Regions from separate parts of the Exiguobacterium sp. MH3 genome, predicted to be linked through region 2. Evidence: a T-box and tRNA genes for the amino acid it is inferred to sense, from the RefSeq annotation. Region 2 holds a T-box; the other holds one or more tRNA genes.
The links. The T-box of region 2 lies ahead of lysS (lysine--tRNA ligase). A T-box ahead of a tRNA ligase gene usually reads a tRNA of that ligase, here a tRNA-Lys.
Positions count from the first base shown of each region.

Region 1: it has a tRNA-Lys gene. The T-box ahead of lysS (lysine--tRNA ligase) is inferred to sense a tRNA for this amino acid. The anticodon was not compared.

Region 1 covers NC_022794.1:113,892-124,662, forward strand. The annotation lists rRNA gene U719_RS00685 (16S ribosomal RNA) at 122-1,683, shown strand; rRNA gene U719_RS00690 (23S ribosomal RNA) at 1,849-4,762, shown strand; rRNA gene rrf (5S ribosomal RNA) at 4,810-4,925, shown strand; tRNA gene U719_RS00700 (tRNA-Asn) at 4,937-5,011, shown strand; tRNA gene U719_RS00705 (tRNA-Glu) at 5,014-5,088, shown strand; tRNA gene U719_RS00710 (tRNA-Thr) at 5,102-5,174, shown strand; tRNA gene U719_RS00715 (tRNA-Tyr) at 5,213-5,296, shown strand; tRNA gene U719_RS00720 (tRNA-Lys) at 5,301-5,373, shown strand; tRNA gene U719_RS00725 (tRNA-Gly) at 5,380-5,451, shown strand; tRNA gene U719_RS00730 (tRNA-Ala) at 5,461-5,536, shown strand; gene rocF (arginase) at 5,748-6,656, shown strand; gene sigW (RNA polymerase sigma factor SigW) at 6,782-7,345, shown strand; gene U719_RS00745 (anti-sigma factor) at 7,362-7,982, shown strand; gene cdaA (diadenylate cyclase CdaA) at 8,062-8,922, shown strand; gene U719_RS00755 (YbbR-like domain-containing protein) at 8,922-10,208, shown strand; gene glmM (phosphoglucosamine mutase) at 10,238-10,771, shown strand, end outside.
Region 2 covers NC_022794.1:1,307,082-1,317,852, reverse strand. The annotation lists gene murQ (N-acetylmuramic acid 6-phosphate etherase) at 1-749, opposite strand, end outside; gene lysS (lysine--tRNA ligase) at 870-2,423, opposite strand; T-box leader at 2,474-2,719, opposite strand; gene U719_RS06720 (SMI1/KNR4 family protein) at 2,852-3,805, opposite strand; gene U719_RS06715 (EamA family transporter) at 3,962-4,873, shown strand; gene U719_RS06710 (hypothetical protein) at 4,877-5,338, shown strand; gene U719_RS06705 (glutathione peroxidase) at 5,418-5,894, opposite strand; gene U719_RS06700 (hypothetical protein) at 5,968-6,186, opposite strand; gene U719_RS06695 (hypothetical protein) at 6,261-6,485, opposite strand; gene U719_RS06690 (GNAT family N-acetyltransferase) at 6,505-7,005, opposite strand; gene U719_RS06685 (hypothetical protein) at 7,031-7,321, opposite strand; gene U719_RS06680 (hypothetical protein) at 7,455-7,823, opposite strand; gene U719_RS06675 (SRPBCC domain-containing protein) at 8,059-8,487, opposite strand; gene U719_RS06670 (hypothetical protein) at 9,068-9,268, shown strand; gene U719_RS06665 (hypothetical protein) at 9,466-10,332, shown strand; gene U719_RS06660 (hypothetical protein) at 10,411-10,771, shown strand, end outside.

The DNA.
Region 1 (10,771 bases), 1.2 Mb from region 2:
CATATTGGACTTTGAAAACTGAACGATGAGGCAAAAATCGTATTCTACGGAATACAAAAACGAATGAAGCGCAAGCTTCGTCAATCGTGACTTCGGTCACAACAACGAGCAAGTCAAACACTTCATGGAGAGTTTGATCCTGGCTCAGGACGAACGCTGGCGGCGTGCCTAATACATGCAAGTCGAGCGCAGGAAACTGACGGAACTCTTCGGAGGGAAGGCAGCGGAATGAGCGGCGGACGGGTGAGTAACACGTAAGGAACCTGCCTCAAGGATTGGGATAACTCCGAGAAATCGGAGCTAATACCGGATAGTTCATCGGACCGCATGGTCCGTTGATGAAAGGCGCTTCGGCGTCACCTTGAGATGGCCTTGCGGTGCATTAGCTAGTTGGTGGGGTAACGGCCCACCAAGGCGACGATGCATAGCCGACCTGAGAGGGTGATCGGCCACACTGGGACTGAGACACGGCCCAGACTCCTACGGGAGGCAGCAGTAGGGAATCTTCCACAATGGACGAAAGTCTGATGGAGCAACGCCGCGTGAGTGATGAAGGTTTTCGGATCGTAAAACTCTGTTGTAAGGGAAGAACACGTACGAGAGGAAATGCTCGTACCTTGACGGTACCTTACGAGAAAGCCACGGCTAACTACGTGCCAGCAGCCGCGGTAATACGTAGGTGGCAAGCGTTGTCCGGAATTATTGGGCGTAAAGCGCGCGCAGGCGGCCTTTTAAGTCTGATGTGAAAGCCCCCGGCTCAACCGGGGAGGGCCATTGGAAACTGGAAGGCTTGAGTACAGAAGAGAAGAGTGGAATTCCACGTGTAGCGGTGAAATGCGTAGAGATGTGGAGGAACACCAGTGGCGAAGGCGACTCTTTGGTCTGTAACTGACGCTGAGGCGCGAAAGCGTGGGGAGCAAACAGGATTAGATACCCTGGTAGTCCACGCCGTAAACGATGAGTGCTAGGTGTTGGGGGGTTTCCGCCCCTCAGTGCTGAAGCTAACGCATTAAGCACTCCGCCTGGGGAGTACGGCCGCAAGGCTGAAACTCAAAGGAATTGACGGGGACCCGCACAAGCGGTGGAGCATGTGGTTTAATTCGAAGCAACGCGAAGAACCTTACCAACTCTTGACATCCCATTGACCGCTTGAGAGATCAAGTTTTCCCTTCGGGGACAATGGTGACAGGTGGTGCATGGTTGTCGTCAGCTCGTGTCGTGAGATGTTGGGTTAAGTCCCGCAACGAGCGCAACCCCTATCCTTAGTTGCCAGCATTCAGTTGGGCACTCTAGGGAGACTGCCGGTGACAAACCGGAGGAAGGTGGGGATGACGTCAAATCATCATGCCCCTTATGAGTTGGGCTACACACGTGCTACAATGGACGGTACAAAGGGCAGCGAGACCGCGAGGTGGAGCCAATCCCATAAAGCCGTTCCCAGTTCGGATTGCAGGCTGCAACTCGCCTGCATGAAGTCGGAATCGCTAGTAATCGCAGGTCAGCATACTGCGGTGAATACGTTCCCGGGTCTTGTACACACCGCCCGTCACACCACGAGAGTTTGCAACACCCGAAGCCGGTGAGGTAACCGCAAGGAGCCAGCCGTCGAAGGTGGGGTAGATGATTGGGGTGAAGTCGTAACAAGGTAGCCGTATCGGAAGGTGCGGCTGGATCACCTCCTTTCTAAGGAAAACGTCCCTTACGGGACATGCCCATCGTTCAGTTTTGAGAGCTCGTCTCTCAGTCTCGAAAGAGACACTCGCACCTTGAAAACTGAAGACATCAACAAGACATCAAACTTTTAATTAACCATGTCATTAGACGTGTGTTCTTAGAATACCAACGCTAGATCAAGGTATGAAGGGCGTACGGTGGATGCCTTGGCACTAGGAGCCGATGAAGGACGCGACGAACAGCGATATGCTTCGGGGAGCAGTAAGTATGCTTTGATCCGAAGATTTCCGAATGGGGGAACCCACCATCCGTAATGGGATGGGACATGTTACATGAATACATAGTGTAGCGTGAGGCAGACCCGGGGAACTGAAACATCTAAGTACCCGGAGGAAGAGAAAGCAAATGCGATTCCCTGAGTAGCGGCGAGCGAAACGGGAACAGCCCAAACCGAAGAGCATGCTCTTCGGGGTTGTAGGACACTCTACACGGAGTCAAAAAGGAAGACAGTAGGTGAAGGACCTGGAAAGGTCGGCCGAAGAAGGTGACAGCCCTGTAGCTGAAACTGTTTTCCCTCCAGAGTGGATCCTGAGTACGGCGGGACACGTGAAACCCCGTCGGAATCCGGGAGGACCATCTCCCAAGGCTAAATACTCCCTAGTGACCGATAGTGAACCAGTACCGTGAGGGAAAGGTGAAAAGCACCCCGGAAGGGGAGTGAAATAGATCCTGAAACCGTATGCCTACAAGTAGTCAGAGCCCGTTAACGGGTGATGGCGTGCCTTTTGTAGAATGAACCGGCGAGTTACGATAACGCGCGAGGTTAAGCCGATGAGGCGGAGCCGTAGCGAAAGCGAGTCTGAACAGGGCGTTCAGTGCGTTGTCGTAGACCCGAAACCAGGTGATCTACCCATGTCCAGGATGAAGGTCAGGTAACACTGACTGGAGGTCCGAACCCACGCACGTTGAAAAGTGCGGGGATGAGGTGTGGGTAGCGGTGAAATGCCAATCGAACCTGGAGATAGCTGGTTCTCCCCGAAATAGCTTTAGGGCTAGCCTCGAGGTTGAGAGTTCTGGAGGTAGAGCACTGATTGGACTAGGGGCCCCCACAGGGTTACCGAATTCAGTTAAACTCCGAATGCCAGCAACTTATACTCGGGAGTCAGACTGCGAGTGATAAGATCCGTAGTCAAGAGGGAAACAGCCCAGACCGCCAGCTAAGGTCCCAAAGTGTATGTTAAGTGGAAAAGGATGTGGCGCTGCCTAGACAGCTAGGATGTTGGCTTAGAAGCAGCCACCATTCAAAGAGTGCGTAATAGCTCACTAGTCGAGTGGCGCCGCGCCGAAAATGTAACGGGGCTAAACATACCACCGAAGCTGCGGATTCCGTAAGGAATGGTAGGGGAGCGTTCCAAACCGCTGTGAAGCTGTACCGGAAGGAGCAGTGGAGCGTTTGGAAGTGAGAATGCCGGTGTGAGTAGCGAAAAGAGGGGTGAGAATCCCCTCCGTCGAAAGCCCAAGGTTTCCTGAGGAAGGCTCGTCCGCTCAGGGTTAGTCTGGACCTAAGCCGAGGCCGAAAGGCGTAGGCGATGGATAACAGGTTGATATTCCTGTACCGCCGATCCACCGTTTGAACAATGGGGGGACGCAGGAGGATAGTGACGCATGCGGATGGAAGTGCATGTGCAAGTTTCAAGACCGTCTGATTGGCAAATCCGTCAGGCATCAAAGTCAAGGAACGATGCGGAGTCCCGTAGGGACGTAGGTCACGATTTCACACTGCCAAGAAAAGCCTCTAGTGAGGGGGAAGGCGCCAGTACCGTAAACCGACACAGGTAGGCGAGATGAGAATTCTAAGACGCGCGGGATAACTCTCGTTAAGGAACTCGGCAAAATGGTCCCGTAACTTCGGGAGAAGGGACGCTCTACATGAGTAGAGCCGCAGTGAATAGGCCCAAACGACTGTTTAGCAAAAACACAGGTCTCTGCTAAATCGCAAGATGACGTATAGGGGCTGACGCCTGCCCGGTGCTGGAAGGTTAAGGGGATGGGTTAGCGCAAGCGAAGCTTTGAACCGAAGCCCCAGTAAACGGCGGCCGTAACTATAACGGTCCTAAGGTAGCGAAATTCCTTGTCGGGTAAGTTCCGACCCGCACGAAAGGCGTAACGATTTGGGCACTGTCTCAACGAGAGACCCGGTGAAATCATAGTACCTGTGAAGATGCAGGTTACCCGCGACAGGACGGAAAGACCCCATGGAGCTTTACTACAGCCTGATATTGAGGCTTTGTGCATGATGTACAGGATAGGCGGGAGACGTCGAGCCCGGAGCGCCAGCTTCGGAGGAGTCACCCTTGGGATACCGCCCTTCATGCATAGAGTCTCTAACTCGCAGCCGTGATCCGGCTGGAGGACCGTGTCAGGCGGGTAGTTTGACTGGGGCGGTCGCCTCCTAAACAGTAACGGAGGCGCCCAAAGGTTCCCTCAGAATGGTTGGAAATCATTCGTAGAGCGCAAAGGCAGAAGGGAGCTTGACTGCGAGACCTACAAGTCGAGCAGGGACGAAAGTCGGGCTTAGTGATCCGGTGGTTCCGCATGGAAGGGCCATCGCTCAACGGATAAAAGCTACCCTGGGGATAACAGGCTGATCTCCCCCAAGAGTCCACATCGACGGGGAGGTTTGGCACCTCGATGTCGGCTCATCGCATCCTGGGGCTGGAGTAGGTCCCAAGGGTTGGGCTGTTCGCCCATTAAAGCGGTACGCGAGCTGGGTTCAGAACGTCGTGAGACAGTTCGGTCCCTATCCGTCGTGGGCGCAGGAAATTTGAGGAGAGCTGTCCTTAGTACGAGAGGACCGGGATGGACGCACCGCTGGTGTACCAGTTGTTCCGCCAGGAGCATCGCTGGGTAGCTACGTGCGGACGGGATAAATGCTGAAAGCATCTAAGCATGAAGCCCCCTCCAAGATGAGATTTCCCTTTGAGTAATCAAGAAAGACCCCTCAGAGACGATGAGGTAGATAGGTCACGGGTGGAAGCATGGCGACATGTGGAGCTGAGTGATACTAATCGGTCGAGGCCTTGTTCTAGCAGATGCTTGTTGATGACTTCAGTTTTGAGGGCGCGAGCCCGATCGTCTGGTGACGATAGCCAAGTGGTCACACCCGTTCCCATGCCGAACACGGAAGTTAAGCACTTGAACGCCGAAAGTAGTTGGGGGCTTCCCCCTGTGAGGATAGGACGTTGCCAGGCATTTAATTTATTCCGCAATAGCTCAGTGGTAGAGCAACCGGCTGTTAACCGGTAGGTCGTAGGTTCAAATCCTACTTGCGGAGCCAATGGCCCGTTGGTCAAGCGGTTAAGACACCGCCCTTTCACGGCGGTAACACGGGTTCGAATCCCGTACGGGTCACCATTATACTTTTTGTGCCGGTGTAGCTCAGCTGGTAGAGCAACTGACTTGTAATCAGTAGGTCGCGGGTTCGACTCCTGTTGCCGGCACTGTTTTTTCTCAATCGTATAAGTTTCCTAGACAAACTGGGGGGGTAGCGAAGTGGCTAAACGCGGCGGACTGTAAATCCGCTCCCTCGGGTTCGGCGGTTCGAATCCGCCCCCCCCCACCATGTCGAGCCATTAGCTCAGTTGGTAGAGCATCTGACTTTTAATCAGAGGGTCGCAGGTTCGAATCCTGCATGGCTCATTTCTTGCGGAAGTAGTTCAGTGGTAGAATACGACCTTGCCAAGGTCGGGGTCGCGGGTTCGAATCCCGTCTTCCGCTTTTTCTTTCGGGGCCTTAGCTCAGCTGGGAGAGCGCCTGCCTTGCACGCAGGAGGTCAGCGGTTCGATCCCGCTAGGCTCCACCAATTTTATTTAAAGATCTTAAGCGAGTTTCGTTCGTCTTAAGTTTTTTTTATATGAAATGCCAAGCATAACCAGAGTACGTACGCAAGAACACCGTGATTCCCTTCACGGTGTTTTTTTGTATATTCATGCGTTTTTTTGTTGAGTTGAACCACTTGTTTGTTACCGCTTACAATACATGTAGAAGTGACTATGACATAGGGGGAATAACGAATGAACATCGCGTATATCAGCGTACCGTACCGTTATGGACAAGGAAAGCCAGGCACTGAACACGGACCTGCTGCTGTCGAAAAAGCCGGTCTACTCGCGACACTTGAAGCACGGGGACAAGAAGCAGTACGCTACGGGGAAGCGGCTGTCTTATCCGAGGATGCAGTCCGGGAAGAAGATCCGAAGCTAAAACGTCTTGAAGGCGTCGTCCATACGACGAATGACTTGCACCTGATCGTACGTGACGCGTTATCGGAGCAACGTTTTCCGTTATTAGTCGGTGGCGATCACAGCATGGCGATCGGAACGATTGCAGGGTTACGTCAGACTGTACCCCGTCTTGGTGTCATCTGGTTCGATGCACACGGTGATTTGAATACACCGGAAACATCACCGTCTGGCAATATTCACGGCATGCCGCTCGCTGTCGCCCTTGGGGAAGGACATCAGCGTTTAACGGAAGTCGGAGGAACCGATGTCAAACTGCAACCGGAACATCTCGTCTTCATCGGATTACGTGACGTTGATCCAGGCGAACAAGAGCTGATTGATCGTCTTGGTATTCGTGTCTATGATATGGAAGCGATCCGAACTCGGGGAATGGACGCGATCATGGAAGAAGCGATTGCCTATTTGAAGGAAACGACGGATGCGTTCTATCTTAGCTTTGATATGGATGGTCTCGATCCATCACTCGTCGTCGGTACCGGAACACGTGTCGCCGACGGTATTTTCTTAGACGATGCGAAAACGGTGCTCCAGCATTGCGCAACGGCAGAAGACTTCATTGCAGCTGAATTCGTTGAAGTGAATCCGTTGCTTGAAGAAGGAAACGGAACAGCAGAACTTGCGAATGAACTAATCGGAGATCTACTTTTGGCAATGGAAACACATCGCTTAGTAAAATAATGGATAGAACTTGAACTCTTTTCATCGGGGTTCAAGTTTTTTTTGTTACAATTTAAAAGGAGATGAAACATTTATCGGTCGACTTCGTATAAGAGATTGACCGCATAGAGCGGGGGGTATTCAAAGTGGAAGAAACGACACTACGCTTAATTGAGCGAGTGAAACAGGGAGACCGTGATGCATTCGCGGCACTTGTTGATCTATATAAGGAAGGTGCCTTTCTTGTGGCTTTCCGTGTCTTGCGCGATCGAATGGAAGCGGAGGATGCGACACAGGAAGCCTTCATCCGTGTATTTACGAAAATTGATTCGTATAATGCACAATGGAAGTTCCGGACTTGGTTGTACCGAATCGTCACGAACGTATCGATTGACCGATTACGGAAAAAGAAACCTGATTATTCTCTTGATGCTGAGATGTCAGGTACTGAAGGACTGACATTGTATTCACAACTCGAGAGCAAGGACACCTTGCCGGAGGACCAAGTGGTCGATAACGAGCAACGAAACGAAGTCGGGGACGCGATTGCGGCTTTACCAGAAAAATACCGTGTCCCACTCGTCCTGAAATATGTAGAAGATCTTTCGCTAAAGGAAATCAGTGAAATGATCGAATTACCTGTCGCTACTGTCAAAACTAGAATTCATCGTGGACGAGAAGCGCTGAAGAAGCATTTTGCCAAACGATGAGAAGGAGGAACTCACCATGTCACGAGAGCATGTACATGAACGGATCCAGGATTATTTAGACCAAAACCAACCACCTGAGGAATTCGAGCGATTAGAAGCAGAGTTACGAGAAGTAGACGCGATGGACGAGTTCGAAGAGTATCGGCTCCTTGATGCTCGACTGCGTCAACTTCCAGCGCCTAAATTATCGGCAGATTTTACATCCCGCGTGCTGGCACAATTGCCTGAACAGGTGGAGACGCCAAGCGCTGCTTTGCTGCACCAACCGCAACCGTCTCGTTTTGGAGGGAAGATGAAGCAATATCCATTGCTCGCGGCAGCGGCTGTTTTCTTACTTTTGTCGGTCGGTAGCCTTGGTGGTTATATGGCACAGGAAGAACATGACTTATCTTATACGAATGCACCAGGCATCGTCGCTCAAAATGGTGAGGTCGTTGTCCCGAAAGGTGTCACAGTCGATCAAGATCTCTATGTCGAAGGCGGGAACGTCCGCATCGAAGGGAAAGTCAATGGCGACGTCATGACCGTTGACGGGAAAGCGTACACGGCGAGTGCTGGTAGCGTGACCGGAGAAATCAAGGAAATCGATCAATTATTCGAACGCGTATGGTACGGAATCAAGCGTCTATTTCAATAATCAGCTGGGACGAGTCGAACTCGTCCCTTTGTGCTATAATGGAAACTGTTTAAATCAGATGAGTTAGGGGGCACGGTTGGTGAATTACTTCAGCTGGCAACCACTTCAATTTCAATTGTTGAAACTGGGAGAAAACGTACATTGGTACGATTATATTAATGACGTGATTGATATTGCGGTCGTGACGTTCGTCATTTACCGTCTCATGATCATCGTCAAAGGAACAAAAGCGGTCCAGCTCATTAAAGGGATCTCGGTCATTTTGATCAGTTGGTTCCTGAGTGGCTTTTTTGGACTCAAAACACTGCAATTCTTACTGAATCAAATCATCACCTATGGGTTACTGGGGATTATCATCATCTTCCAGCCCGAACTCCGGCGTGGACTGGAACATTTAGGACGAACGAGTAAATTCTTCTCGCGTAGTGCGGTCAGTGATGAAGATGAACAAATTCGAATCGTCGATGCGCTCGTATCGTCTGCTCAGTACATGTCAAAACGGCGTATTGGGGCACTCGTGACGATTGAACGGGAGACTGGACTGAGTGAATACGTGGAGACGGGTATTCCGCTCGGCTCACAAATCACGAGTCAGTTGCTGATCAACTTGTTCATTCCGAATACACCCTTACATGATGGTGCCGTCATCGTCCAGCAAGGCAAGTTAGCAGCAGCCGCTTGTTACTTACCGCTGTCTGAGAGTGCACATATCTCAAAAGAGCTTGGAACACGTCACCGCGCAGCAATTGGTGTCAGTGAGGTGACGGATAGTGTCACGCTCGTCGTCTCGGAAGAAACGGGTGGTGTCTCACTCGCCATCAATGGACGTCTATACCGGGAACTCGACGAAGAATCCTTGCGGACGAAGTTACTTGAGACGATCGTCAAGGCCGAACCGACGAATACTTCCTTCTTGAACTGGATGGGGGCGAAAAAATAATGTTCGAAAAGTGGTTCAATGAGCGCTGGTTTTTACGCATCGTTGCCGTTGCCTTAGCCGTCATGTTGTATTTGATGGTCGCAGGTTCGAATACGACGGGAAAAAGCGATGCCGCTAGTCTGTTACCGATCGCAGGACAAGGCTCGACGAAGTTTGACGTACCGGTCACGGTCCAGTATGATGAATCGCAATGGGTCGCCTATAATATTCCAAATACGATGGAGGTCACCGTAAAAGGTCCTTCGAGTAGCTTGACGATGCTCCGGCTTGTTCAGGATTTTGGATTATCGATTGATTTGAAAGGTCTCGACCCGGGCTATCATCGTGTCCGTGTCACACCGACTGGCTTTGGAAAAGATGTCGAAGTGACGCCGAAACAACAGACGATCGAAGTCTTCCTCGATAAGAAGATTACGAAAGAAGTACCGGTACAAGTCGCCTTACTCAATAAAAACAAAATCGCTGAAGGATATGTCGCTGGGGAAGCGCAACCGAACCAACAAACTGTTGAAGTCACGGGAGGCGCGGAGAAGTTACAGGCGATTTCAGCAATCCAAGTACCGATTGATGTGACCGGTCGGGCAGAGACGTTCAAAGAGACGTTCAATGCTAAAGCGACGGATGCGAACGGGAATACGATTAATGCATCTTATCAACCGGAGCAATTAGAAATCACAGTACCGATCTATAAGGAAAGTAAGACGGTACCAATCAATGTGAAGACAAAAGACAACGTCAAAAAAGGGTATACCGTTGTCAAGATCGTTCCCGTCACGACGGAAGCTCGTCTATATGGAACAAAAGAAGAGTTGGAACGGATTGGTTCCGTTGATACAGAAGCGGTCTCGCTTAAGGGATTGACGAAGACGACGGAAAAAACCGTCAAACTCGTGGAACCGGAAAACGCGACGGCGATGGATCCGACACAGGTTACCGTCAATATCGTCGTTGAAAAAGAAAATGCGAAATCGACGACAGAAACCGTCGAGGATCGAGCAGAGAAAACGATCCCGGGTGTGACGGTCACGTTGAACGGGTTTGATGAGTCGAAGTATACGATTGATTATAACCAAACGATGGATGTCGTTGTCCGTGGGAAAGAATCGGATCTAGCATCGATTGATGCGACGGACATTAAAGCGGTCATCGACGTGACAGGACTAAAAGAAGGAACACATGGATTGCCGATTTCATACCAGACGTCGAAAGCCTTCGATGTCTTGCGTCCGGATAACATGGATGTCACGTTAAAAGCCGTGCCTCGGACATCCGTTCCGACCAATTAAAACAAATTAGTGAAATGAGGAAATAACATATGGGTAAGTATTTTGGAACTGACGGCGTACGCGGCGTCGCAAACGTAGAATTGACACCGGAACTGGCGTATCGCCTCGGTCGAACAGGTGGTTACGTGTTAACAAAACACGAAAGCACACGACCTAAAGTCTTAATTGGACGCGATACACGTGTTTCTGGTCAAATGCTTGAGAACGCACTTATCGCGGGTCTTTTATCGATCGGTGCAGAAGTCATGCGTCTAGGTGTCATCTCGACACCAGGTGTCGCGTATTTGACAAAAACAATGGATGCGACAGCAGGAGTCATGATTTCCGCGTCGCACAATCCAGTAGAAGATAACGGGATCAAGTTCTTCGGATCAGACGGCTTTAAGCTTGATGACGCAACAGAACTTGAAATTGAAGCATTACTCGATGAAGCAGAAGATACATTGCCACGCCCAGCCGGAAAAGAACTCGGCTTCGTTCATGATTATTTTGAGGGCGCACAAAAGTATCTGCATATGCTTCGTCAGACATCGGATGAAGATTTCTCAGGCATCCATGTCGCG
Region 2 (10,771 bases):
ACGGCATCGACTCCTGTGGCCTCACGGATCATCCGCTTCGCCCGAATCTCCAGTTTTTCGTTCGTTGACTGGACGTCGACCATCAGGTTTTGATAGACCTTGCCGACACCGATCATCGCCGCTGTCGAAACCATGTTCAAGACGAGCTTTTGTGCCGTTCCAGCCTTTAGTCTTGTTGACCCCGTCAAGACTTCCGGACCTGTTTCGACTTCGATCGCATAACGCGCGTGCCCACTGATGACCGCATCCGTGTTGCAAGAAATCGCTGCCGTCACCGCTCCGACTTCCTTCGCGTAATCAAGCCCGCCGATGACATACGGCGTCCGACCGCTTGCTGCAATCCCGATGACCGTATCACGAGCTTCTAGCTGGAGCCCTTTCAAATCGTCGACGGCAAGCGTCCGACTATCCTCTGCTCCCTCGACCGCTTTGATCAACGCGCGTTCGCCGCCAGCAATCAAACCGACGACCATGTCTGGTGAGACCCCGAACGTCGGCACACATTCTGCCGCGTCGAGAATCCCAAGCCGTCCGCTCGTACCGGCACCGATGTAAATCAAGCGTCCTCCGTTTTTGAATGATGCAATGACGTGTTTGACGACTTCCGCGATGACGGGGATTTGTTCCCGAATGACCGTCGCGACCGTTTGATCCTCAGCGTTCATCACCCGTAAGACATCTTCGACTGTCATCTCATCGAGTTGCATCGTCCGTTCATTTCGACGTTCCGTTGCTAATTGATCTAACATCTGCTTCACCCTTTCTCTTCCCTCCCTTTATTATACAATTAAGAAATTTTAATTCAATATTATTTATTTAATTTTGAAATTAAATTTCGATATATAAAAATAAGGTTTTGTCCTTCTTTTTCAGGCTCGGTCTCTTGATTTCCTGCTTGTCGTAATTTCCTTATTCGCAAAGTCCAATAACGCAGACATTCGCTCCCGTCCAATCGTCGCGACGAGTAATGGGATGCGTGGTCCGTAGGATTGATTGATCGTCAGTTGATAGAGTAGCGTCGCATAGTGTTTCTGCAGGCGAAGCGTCTCCTTTTTTTCAGCTTGCCGTGTCAAACGGTAGAAGGCAGAGAGGATGTCTTCATCCGTTCGAAGAGCAACGACGAATTGTTGGATCCAGTCCTGTTCCGTTCCCGTCAGTTGCGCATGTAGTTCATAATTCGGAACAGAACTGATATGAAGTTCCCGCTCCGGACACCATTGCGTAACGAAAGTACGAGCACGGTCAATCTGTTCAGGCGGAACGCTCGCGCAAAACACATTTTCAATCAAATCAGGTTCAAAACCAACCATCGGACCAATCATCGTCAACTGCGTAAACGAAACGAGATGAGCAGTTCCACGATGACTCCAACGCAGACTTTGCTGAATGTCTTCGGATTGACGCGATGAGTGTGCGACAAAACGCTCGAACTCACTGTAATTGCGTAACACATCTTCATCTAGCCCGATATGAAAGGCGTGATTCGGACGATGTTTCGCAAATAAGAACAGAAGAATGCTCGGTGGATAGACGGCGAGTAGATCTTGCGGAGTCAAGACACCACCGCATGAACTCGACATTTTTTTCGACTCCCCTTTTAGACGAATGAATTCATACGGGAGATAGAGCGGTGCCGGCTGTTGGAAAATTTCTTGCGCAATCCGGGACGAAACCGTGTAACTTCCGTTTGCTGCTGAATGATCCTTTCCACCCGGCTCGAAATCGACGCCTTCATGTGCCCAGCGCATCGCCCAGTCGACTTTCCAGTTCAATTTCATCCGATGTTCCGTCCGCATATCGACCATTGCCATATGACCACATCGACAGCTGTAATGGTACGTGGCTTCAGCTTCATCGAACGAATCGATGGTAGTGGCGTCGGTTCCACAAGCAGCACAATAGACGGTCGCCGGGTAAAACGCTGCTCGCTCATCATCGGATCCTGCTGCTGTCTTATGGTCGATCAAGATGTCATAAATCGCGTGACGATGGCGAAACGCGTGGATGATTTGTTCAGCATAAATGCCAGACGTATAGGCTTCGTGTTGATAACGGTAGTCTGGTGTGATCTCGAATGCTGTCAGCATCGTTTCGAATTGCTGTTCAAAGTACGTCGCGTAACTCATGTCGGATCGATCCGGTGCCGGAACGGCGCTATAAGGCATCCCGATGTATCGAGTAAATGCTTGATCGACATCCGCTGGTACTTTTCGAAAACGATCGTAATCGTCCCATGAAAACAAAAAGCGGACGTCTTTGCCGAGGTCTTGCAGCGCACGCGCAACGAAGTACGTCGTGACGACTTCCCGGAAATTGCCGATATGAACGGGACCCGATGGACTGATCCCGGCAGCACAGACGTATGTCTCTTTATCTGGCTGACACTCGATAATGGTTCTTGCAGTGTGTTCTGCCCAATGCATGATGATTCCTCCAGTAGTAGACAAAAAGCTGATTTTCGCCCGTTAGTTGCCTAAAGGACGAGAATCAGCTTCCCGTGGTACCACCTTTGTTCGTCCGCCTGTCACCAGACGAACCTTCACATGTACAATCATACATGCTCTCGATAATGGGAGAACCCATCGTAGCATCATCCATATCGGAATCCGTACGAAGCTCGGAGGCTTTTTTCAGAGAGAAAACCGGTCATCCGCTCTCACCATCTCGGACTCGCTTGGCACCGTCAATTTCTTCCTACTCTTCTCGTCATTGCCTTGATTATGTAATTTTGATTAGCATACAGATTCATCCAGTTCATTGTCAATTCTTTTTTGAAAGATGAGGGGATACAAGATAAAACTTTATTTTGAGTTTCGATGGTGAAAATCATCGAATTCAAACAGTGATTGTATCATTCCCACCCTGGAAGTGGTCGTGGTTGCTCTTCAACGAAGGCACGATATCCATCGAAGCTCAGTCCTTGACGCTGCGGATTATGGTTACGAATCAACGGATCACCTGTCTCGTCCTCGTTCTGCCAAAACCGATGTTCCGTTTGAAAAACCATGATCGACGAATACTGGAATCGCTCTGCCATTAGATATTCTCGAACCGATTGCATCACTTGTTCAAAGCGCGAATCCGAGTCGTAGCTACTGCCAAGACGTTCTTTTTCTTGTTTCCCTTCGAAAATCTTAACCGAGAAATACGCATCCCTTTTCGCAATCGGATACTCGATTTCAACGCGAACCGAGTCGACGAAGCGAATCGGTCGTGGTTTGTTCACTTCCTCTTCAGAATTGTGATTCTCTACATAATAAGCATCTGTTGCAATCGAGAAGTCCTTGAACTCCCAGAACATATCGCCTTGCGCAATGATTGCATACTCGAGGAACGTGCCGAAGTTCTGTCCAATCGGGTCAGTCTCCTCTGTCGATAACTCATGAAACATCCAGTGCATATACGGTGTCTCATCCGTCTTTGCATCTTCCGTCTGGATCAATACATATCCTTCGTTCATTTCGCCAATCATCAAGAAGTGATCATAGTCTTCATGGATCAGGTCGTCCTCTTTAGCCTGGATTGTCATTTCAATGACTTTTTCAAGTGGATAGAGTTCGATACCAAGACCTTGGATCATGAACAACTCCGCTCCGTCATGTAAACGAAGGAATGTCTTATATTCACTTGGTAACGTTAGTTTGAACTGTTTTTCAAATGACTGAATCGCCTGTTCCGTCACCGGATCATTTAAATTGAATTGAGCGACTCCTGTATCGTATCGCCGCTGAATGAAGGTCGACCCGTGACTGATTTTTTGTGATAAGACGTCAAGTACCGCTTCGATTTGGTTCATTTCTTTCATGGGTCCCATCCTTTTCATTTTCGTATTCGTGAATGATACGACTTCACCCTATACATCATACCATTTTTTCAATTATTTGGTGTATTCTATCTTACGCGTTCTGTGGTATTCTCGTTCTAATATCATTTTAAAAAATTGCATTCGAAGAGGTGACTCATGTCTAAATCATCATCGATGTTGCTCATATTACTCGCTGCGATCTTTTGGGGCACGACGGGGACCTCACAAGCCTTTGCGCCAGAAGATGCACACCCGATTGCAATTGGTGCCGTTCGTCTGGCTGTCGGTGGACTGTTCTTACTCTGTCTCGTTCTCTTCAAAGGAACGTTGACGTTACGCGACTGGCCGGCACGGACGATTTTACTCGCTGCCGTCAGCATGGCGGCTTACCAACCGCTGTTCTTCTCCGCTGTATTGATGACCGGTGTCGCCGTCGGTACCGTCGTCGCAATCGGTAGCGCACCAATTTTTTCCGGGTGTATCGAGTGGCTGTTCCTAAAGAAACGTCCAGCGCTGCTGTGGTGGGCATCGACCGGACTATCGATCACCGGCTGTCTGTTGCTATTGAACAATCAAGGAACGGTTGCGATTGATCCAATCGGAATCGTCCTTGCACTCGGTGCCGGACTATCGTTTGCCGGGTATACGTTCGTCAGTCGAAACCTCGTCAAGACACACGCACCGCTGTCAGTCGTTGCCGTCATTTTCACGACGAGCGCCTTACTGTTGTCACCTCTGCTCTTCTTATTCGACCTCTCCTGGTTGTTCACGTCACGTGGTGCCGGAATCAGCCTCCATCTCGGCGTCGTTGCGACCGGAATCGCTTACTGGTTATTCGCGAAAGGACTATCGAACGTACCATCGTCGACTGCCGTCACGCTCTCGCTCGGTGAGCCGCTGACTGCCGCCTTGCTTGGTGTGTTCGTCCTCGGTGAAGAATTAAGTGGTACGGCTTGGTTCGGAATCTCGTTATTATTACTCGGAATCGCCTTATTGATTGGTTCGTCTCACCTAGCAGCGCGCCAAACCGTTTTGACAGAAGAACGGCAAACTCGGACTGGAGGCTAAATCATGCAAGAAATCACGCTTGAGAAACTACAATTTCGCGAAGATTATCACATCGGACTTAATCAGTTCTTGATGGATGTCGCAAATGGTAACCGATTGATCTTTCATTTTCGTGGGCATACGGAGGAGACGATGGTCATCGTCGGCCACTACAGCTGCAATTACTTCCGATTGACCTTCGAGGCGGATGCGATTCTGCTTCGTTCACCGGACCTCTATGAACTAAAAGAAGATGTCGAGATCAACTCGATTCCACTTCTGACGCTGACCGATTCAAAGCTACTGACATTCGCACGTGAAATGATGGGACTCGATCCTACAAAAGACTGGGTTCATTACTGGCTTCGTGCGTTCGAGCAGGATTTTCATGTCTTGTCTCCCCGTCCACCGGTTCTGACCGATCTCGGACATAAGCGCAGCGATGCGATCGTCAAGCATTCCTTTGATTCGTTCATTGTTGAATGACATAAAAAAAGCCCTACCTTGCCAAAGGTAGGGTATTCGTTCGTCCCGCCCAACGACTCGCGCCGGACGGTTATTTGGTTTATAAATACAAAGATAGCGTTCTTTCAACTGACTGGACGGAATCGACCGGACTGAACCGCTGTACGACACGACCTTGGCGATCGATTAAAAACTTCGTATAGTTCCATTTAATCTTCGACGACAGCAGACCGGAGCGTTCGCGTTTTAGGAATGTATAAAGCGGATGCTCATTTGGTCCATTGACGTCGATCTTCTGAAATATCGGAAACGTCACGCCATAGTTCAGCTGACAGAACTGCATCGTCTCTTCCTGACTCGCGAACTCCTGCTGATTGAATTGATCGCACGGAAAGCCAAGCACCGTGACTCCTTGCTCGTCATATTTATCGTACAATGCCTGTAGTTCGCCAAGTTGTTTAACAAGCCCACATTTGCTTGCCGTGTTGACGATCACGAGGACACGCCCCGCATAGTCATCTAATGAAACAGTCTCGCCCGCTGCGTTTTGTACGGTTGCATCGTATACGGTTTGCATGTTTCCCAGCTCCTTTGCCCCGAGTATAAGACAAAACGCGCAACCTGTCGTTTTCAGGCATGCGCGTAATGCTTTACCAAATCGTCTCTTCTTTGTCGCTCAGTTTGATGACGAACGGTAGGATCAAAACGAACAAGAGACTGACATATCCGAGCGATAAGTAATGTTGCGAGTCTTTCGAAATGTATTGCTTCACGCCACAGTTCGGACATGCTTTCCCATGTTTCGAAAATCCGACAGTAAGCACTTCTTTTGTTTTGAACGTATACTGGCAATTCGTACAATGTACCATCTGACCATCTCCTTCTTCCTTATCTACTGGTGGATTCAGGAAAAAGTTTCATGAAATCGAAGGTAACCGACATCTTACCTCATCGATTCTTCCTGGTCGCTCAACCGAATCAGAAACGGCAAGAACAGGACGAACAAGAGACTGATATTCCCGAGTGAAAGATAAAATTGCGACTTTCGGGACATGTATTGATTCACGCCACAGTTCGGACATGGTTTGCCTTTCCCATGTATTGCAACACTGACAGCGAGTAGTTCTTTTGTGTTGAACTTATACTGACAATTCATACAGCGTGCCATAACATCATCTCCTTTTCTATTATCTACTTATAGAGTTTGGAAAAGGTTCCGTCGAGTGGACGGGTTGTAAACGCATCTTCAAAAATTCATAACTTCCACCATTCGTCGCCTGTTGGAAGCGTTCGACTGGAAGGAAGCCACTTTTCGTATACAAGCGAATCGCCCGCTCGTTGAATGTCGCGACAGCTAATTCAATTTGTTTAGGTGCATACCGGTCCATGATGAACGCAAGACCTGCTTCTAAAAATGCCACTCCATTTCCTCGTCCCGTCAAGTCTGGTCGCATGCCAAGCCCGACGTCAACGACGTCTGCGTTTGGTTCAAATACATAATAGCCAATCAATTCTTCCCGATCTAACACAGCAAAATAATGTTCCGTCCGCTTTGCTGGATCGAGAAATTCTGCTAAATCTTCTTCGTCATTCGGCATATCATAAAATGCAAACGTCCCGTCATATTGCCACTCGTAGGCGATCTGTTCCGCCTGTCGTTGCGTCAGCGGTGAAAATGTATAGCTCATCAAGATTCAGCTCCTCTTGGATTCCTCAACGAGATCGATTCTTTCGGTAGTCTAACAGTATTGGCAATACGTTTAATCCGATCGAAATGAACGTCAATACCCACAGTGCCCGCTCCATGCCCGTTACGACATCTTGTAACGCTGCCCAGTCCTCCCGCGCCACGAATTCTGCGACGAGTCGGTATTCGGCGCACAGCGTCAGTGCCGTAAAACTCAGTCCGAGCACCATCAGGAAACGATAGTTCTTACCGATCAAATAAAAGATGATATTCAGTGCCGTAAATCCAATCGCCAGTAAACCCAGTATGATCCACATCTTTCATTTCCTCCAAAGATAATTAGTTGTGTAATACCGTTCGTTTTGAACGCTTTTCAAGACTATGTATGCATCATGCTACTTCACTCATAAAATTTTGGTATCATTCATCTACTTTAATAAGACGCGTTTTTCAAGCGTGTGTTGAGCGGTATTTATAAATACTCCAGATGCTGAAAACACTTAAAATCGTTCCAATGAACGAAAATAATGTGGTTATCATCCCATTTGGAATCATGAAGCCAATTGGCATCAATCCGATAAATGTTAGAACAATAAAGGATTGATAGACTACATTGATGATATTGATTAGTGGACGGTTAAAGAACGAAAAAATGAGCGGTGGTAAGAACAATACGATGGTCATGATCACCGAAATACGAAAGGCTACCGGCTCCTCTAACGAAATGACGTGATCTCCTACTGCATTTTTTGATGCGATGAATAATAATGCCACTGCGGAGCACATTGTTAAAAACACGAGCAATACTTTTCTAAGCATAATTTGACCTCCTTTCTTCCATCATATCATTCTCTCTAAATAAAATGTTTATATTATACTTTAAATAACATCATTTAACAATTATTAAAAATTTTATATTTTTATTTTTTATCTTTTTATAAACTAAATAGCATTACTTTCTATACCTTACTCACAAAAAATCCCTTCTTAGACTAAAGTCCATGTAAGAAGGGATTTAATATGCAAAACGATACATTTCTCTTTTTTTAGAGTGTTATGGATTTAACTGATCAACAAGAGTATAGTTACCTGCTTCGACATAAGTCGTAAAACGATCCAGAATACTTTGCCATGAAGCACGTTGTGCATCCGGATCATTCACTTGATCGTCTTCAAAAATTTCAATCACTTTCGTTCGATGGCGCAACGGAATGAACATGACTTCGACAAGTCGTCCATCTTCTAATTGATAGCGCAAATGCTCTAAGGGTGAGACCTCCTGATACGTACCCAAATATTCGACATATGTCGGACTTCCTTCGCGTTGCATTCGACTTTTAAAATGTCCCTGTTCCATTAATTCGTTCTCGACATGTGTCGTGTACCAGCCATTCGACGATCGATACCATTGCATCATGTGCTGCGGTTCTGTCCACAGACGCCATACGGTCTCGATTGGAGCTGAAATCGTTGACGATATCATTAAAAAATTATCCAACATGTTCCCTCCACTTCAAAGTCTTCATTAAAGAAGTTAATCCTCTTAGATTTTTTCTAAGGATAACTTTCGATAGACTAGTCTAATTTCCCTACTTATTTATCGAAATAGTTTTAAAGAACTAAGAAAACAGGTCAGATGAAATGTTTATTCAGGAACTTTGTACCTTAGTCATAAAAGAAAGTAGAAATTCAAAATAAAAAACCGCTCAACAGAGCGGTTCGTGAGAAAAATCCCGATTTTCACATCAACTGTGCAATGAGATTTTTATAGGTGCTAGAAATGGCTTAAGCCTGCGGACGTTTTCGACGCAAACCATAGTATTGGTAGAACTATTAAACTTTTTTACTATGTCGATAGATGTTTTCATATGTCACCAGAGAAGGACTTTATGAATTATCACTTCGGCTAGTGTCTGTAAGAAACTGTGCAATCGGGTGTGCAATGAGCTTTCTTATCCCTTACTGTGCAATATAAAGCGTTTCTCTCCTATGAATACGAGGTAAATACTCAATAATCTTATAGTGTGTATCGGCTCGTCATGGGAACGGGAGGTCATCTACAGATGAAGATATTACTACTCGGAGAGAATCAATTAGCAATCACGGGAGAAGTCTCTGAAATCAATCGAGTCATCGAAACGTTGACTGTAGGGAGCCAGGTCGATCTATTGCTCAAAACAGCATGCATGAAAAAAATAAACGTAGTCCTTCCGAATAAAAAGGAAGCAACCACGAATGAACAAGTTACTTTTGTATTCGATTAAAATGGGAAAGGGGAGGTCCCCTTTCGCGAATTCCAGTCACCACACCCTCGCGACTTCGCCCGACCTTCCCCTGGAATCCCTTGTGGGAGATTTAAGTATAACACCCTTTTACCTTATATACCCATTTGAATAAAAATTGTATTTTAATGGATATTGAATTAATGTTAAGCATGGATTAATTTTAATGAGGTGAAGAAATGAAAAAAGAAACGATGGATATAATTACTTTATTGATATCCTCAGGTGGTATAGTATTTTCCGCTATAGCAGCTGGTGCTGCATGGCGCTCTGCCACTTTAAGTTCTAGACAACTAAAAGAACAAAAGAAAGAACAAGAACGTATTGAAAAGCCACGATTAGTTCCATTAAACAAATTGGTAATCCCACATCCTATCTCGGTATTAAGCGACTGGAAACAACCAAAATCAGCGGATGGACTAGTGGAAAAAAAAGATGGTGAATTAGTAGATTTAAGATTTGTAGAGTTACCTACCCGTTTTAGCAATGTAAAAATTCCTATGCTTAATGCAGGTAAATCTTTTGCGATTGATGTTACGTATTCTCTTGAATTAGTTGACGGAATTAAATCAATAGATGAATTCCATTCGGCATTCTCTCAATTAAAACTAGTCTCTCCTAATCTAAAAGATTATAATCCTAAAATGTTTAGTTTCGTTGTCACAGATTACGATCATGAAAAAGAATTTACTAATTCTAACACTGAAGCATTTGTTATCGCTCCACACTTCAGACATATTTCATTAATCGAGAGTAATAAAATTGAAGAAATATTTGTACCAAGCTACTTTGTCGTACTTTGTAATATTTATTTAAAAGAATTTTATGCTAATTCATTGTCTGAAAAACCTTTAAAAATGAAGAAACCTAGAATTAAGTTAGTAATAAAATACAACGATCAATACTACAAAAGGCATCAAGATGAGTATTTAATGGAACTGAGCACTAAGCAATTTGAGAGCGCCTCATATCATCCGAGGTTTGAAGCGTGGATTGATTTTACATATATCGAACAAAAAAAATTAAAAAATAAATCAAACCTTTAATATTAAAAGGTTTTCTATAGTCCGTAACTCTATAAATGCATGATCTAAAGTTGACGTAACTACTCAAGGAGGCTAATTATGAGCATTGATGAAGATTTAAAACAGATAAGAAAAATGTTAGATGACTACAATAAATATTCTGAACCACTAAGAGAAGCAATGGTTAAAACAACAGAGCAGTTAAAAAAAGTATTCTCAGATCAAAAACTAAGAGAATATCAAAGTCTTAGCGAGTCTTTTGTACAAAAATATAGTGATGTAGAAAGTTTCTTCGCGTCTATTAATTGGACGGAAATTTTTGAAGGGATGTCTCAGATTGAAAAAGACATTCTTGAGTTTTCTGATAAATTGAATGAAGAGCGAATCTATCTAAATTTTTATTACTTTGAATCAATTTCATTTGATAAAATCCACATACTTCTAGATCGAGAGGTGGCTA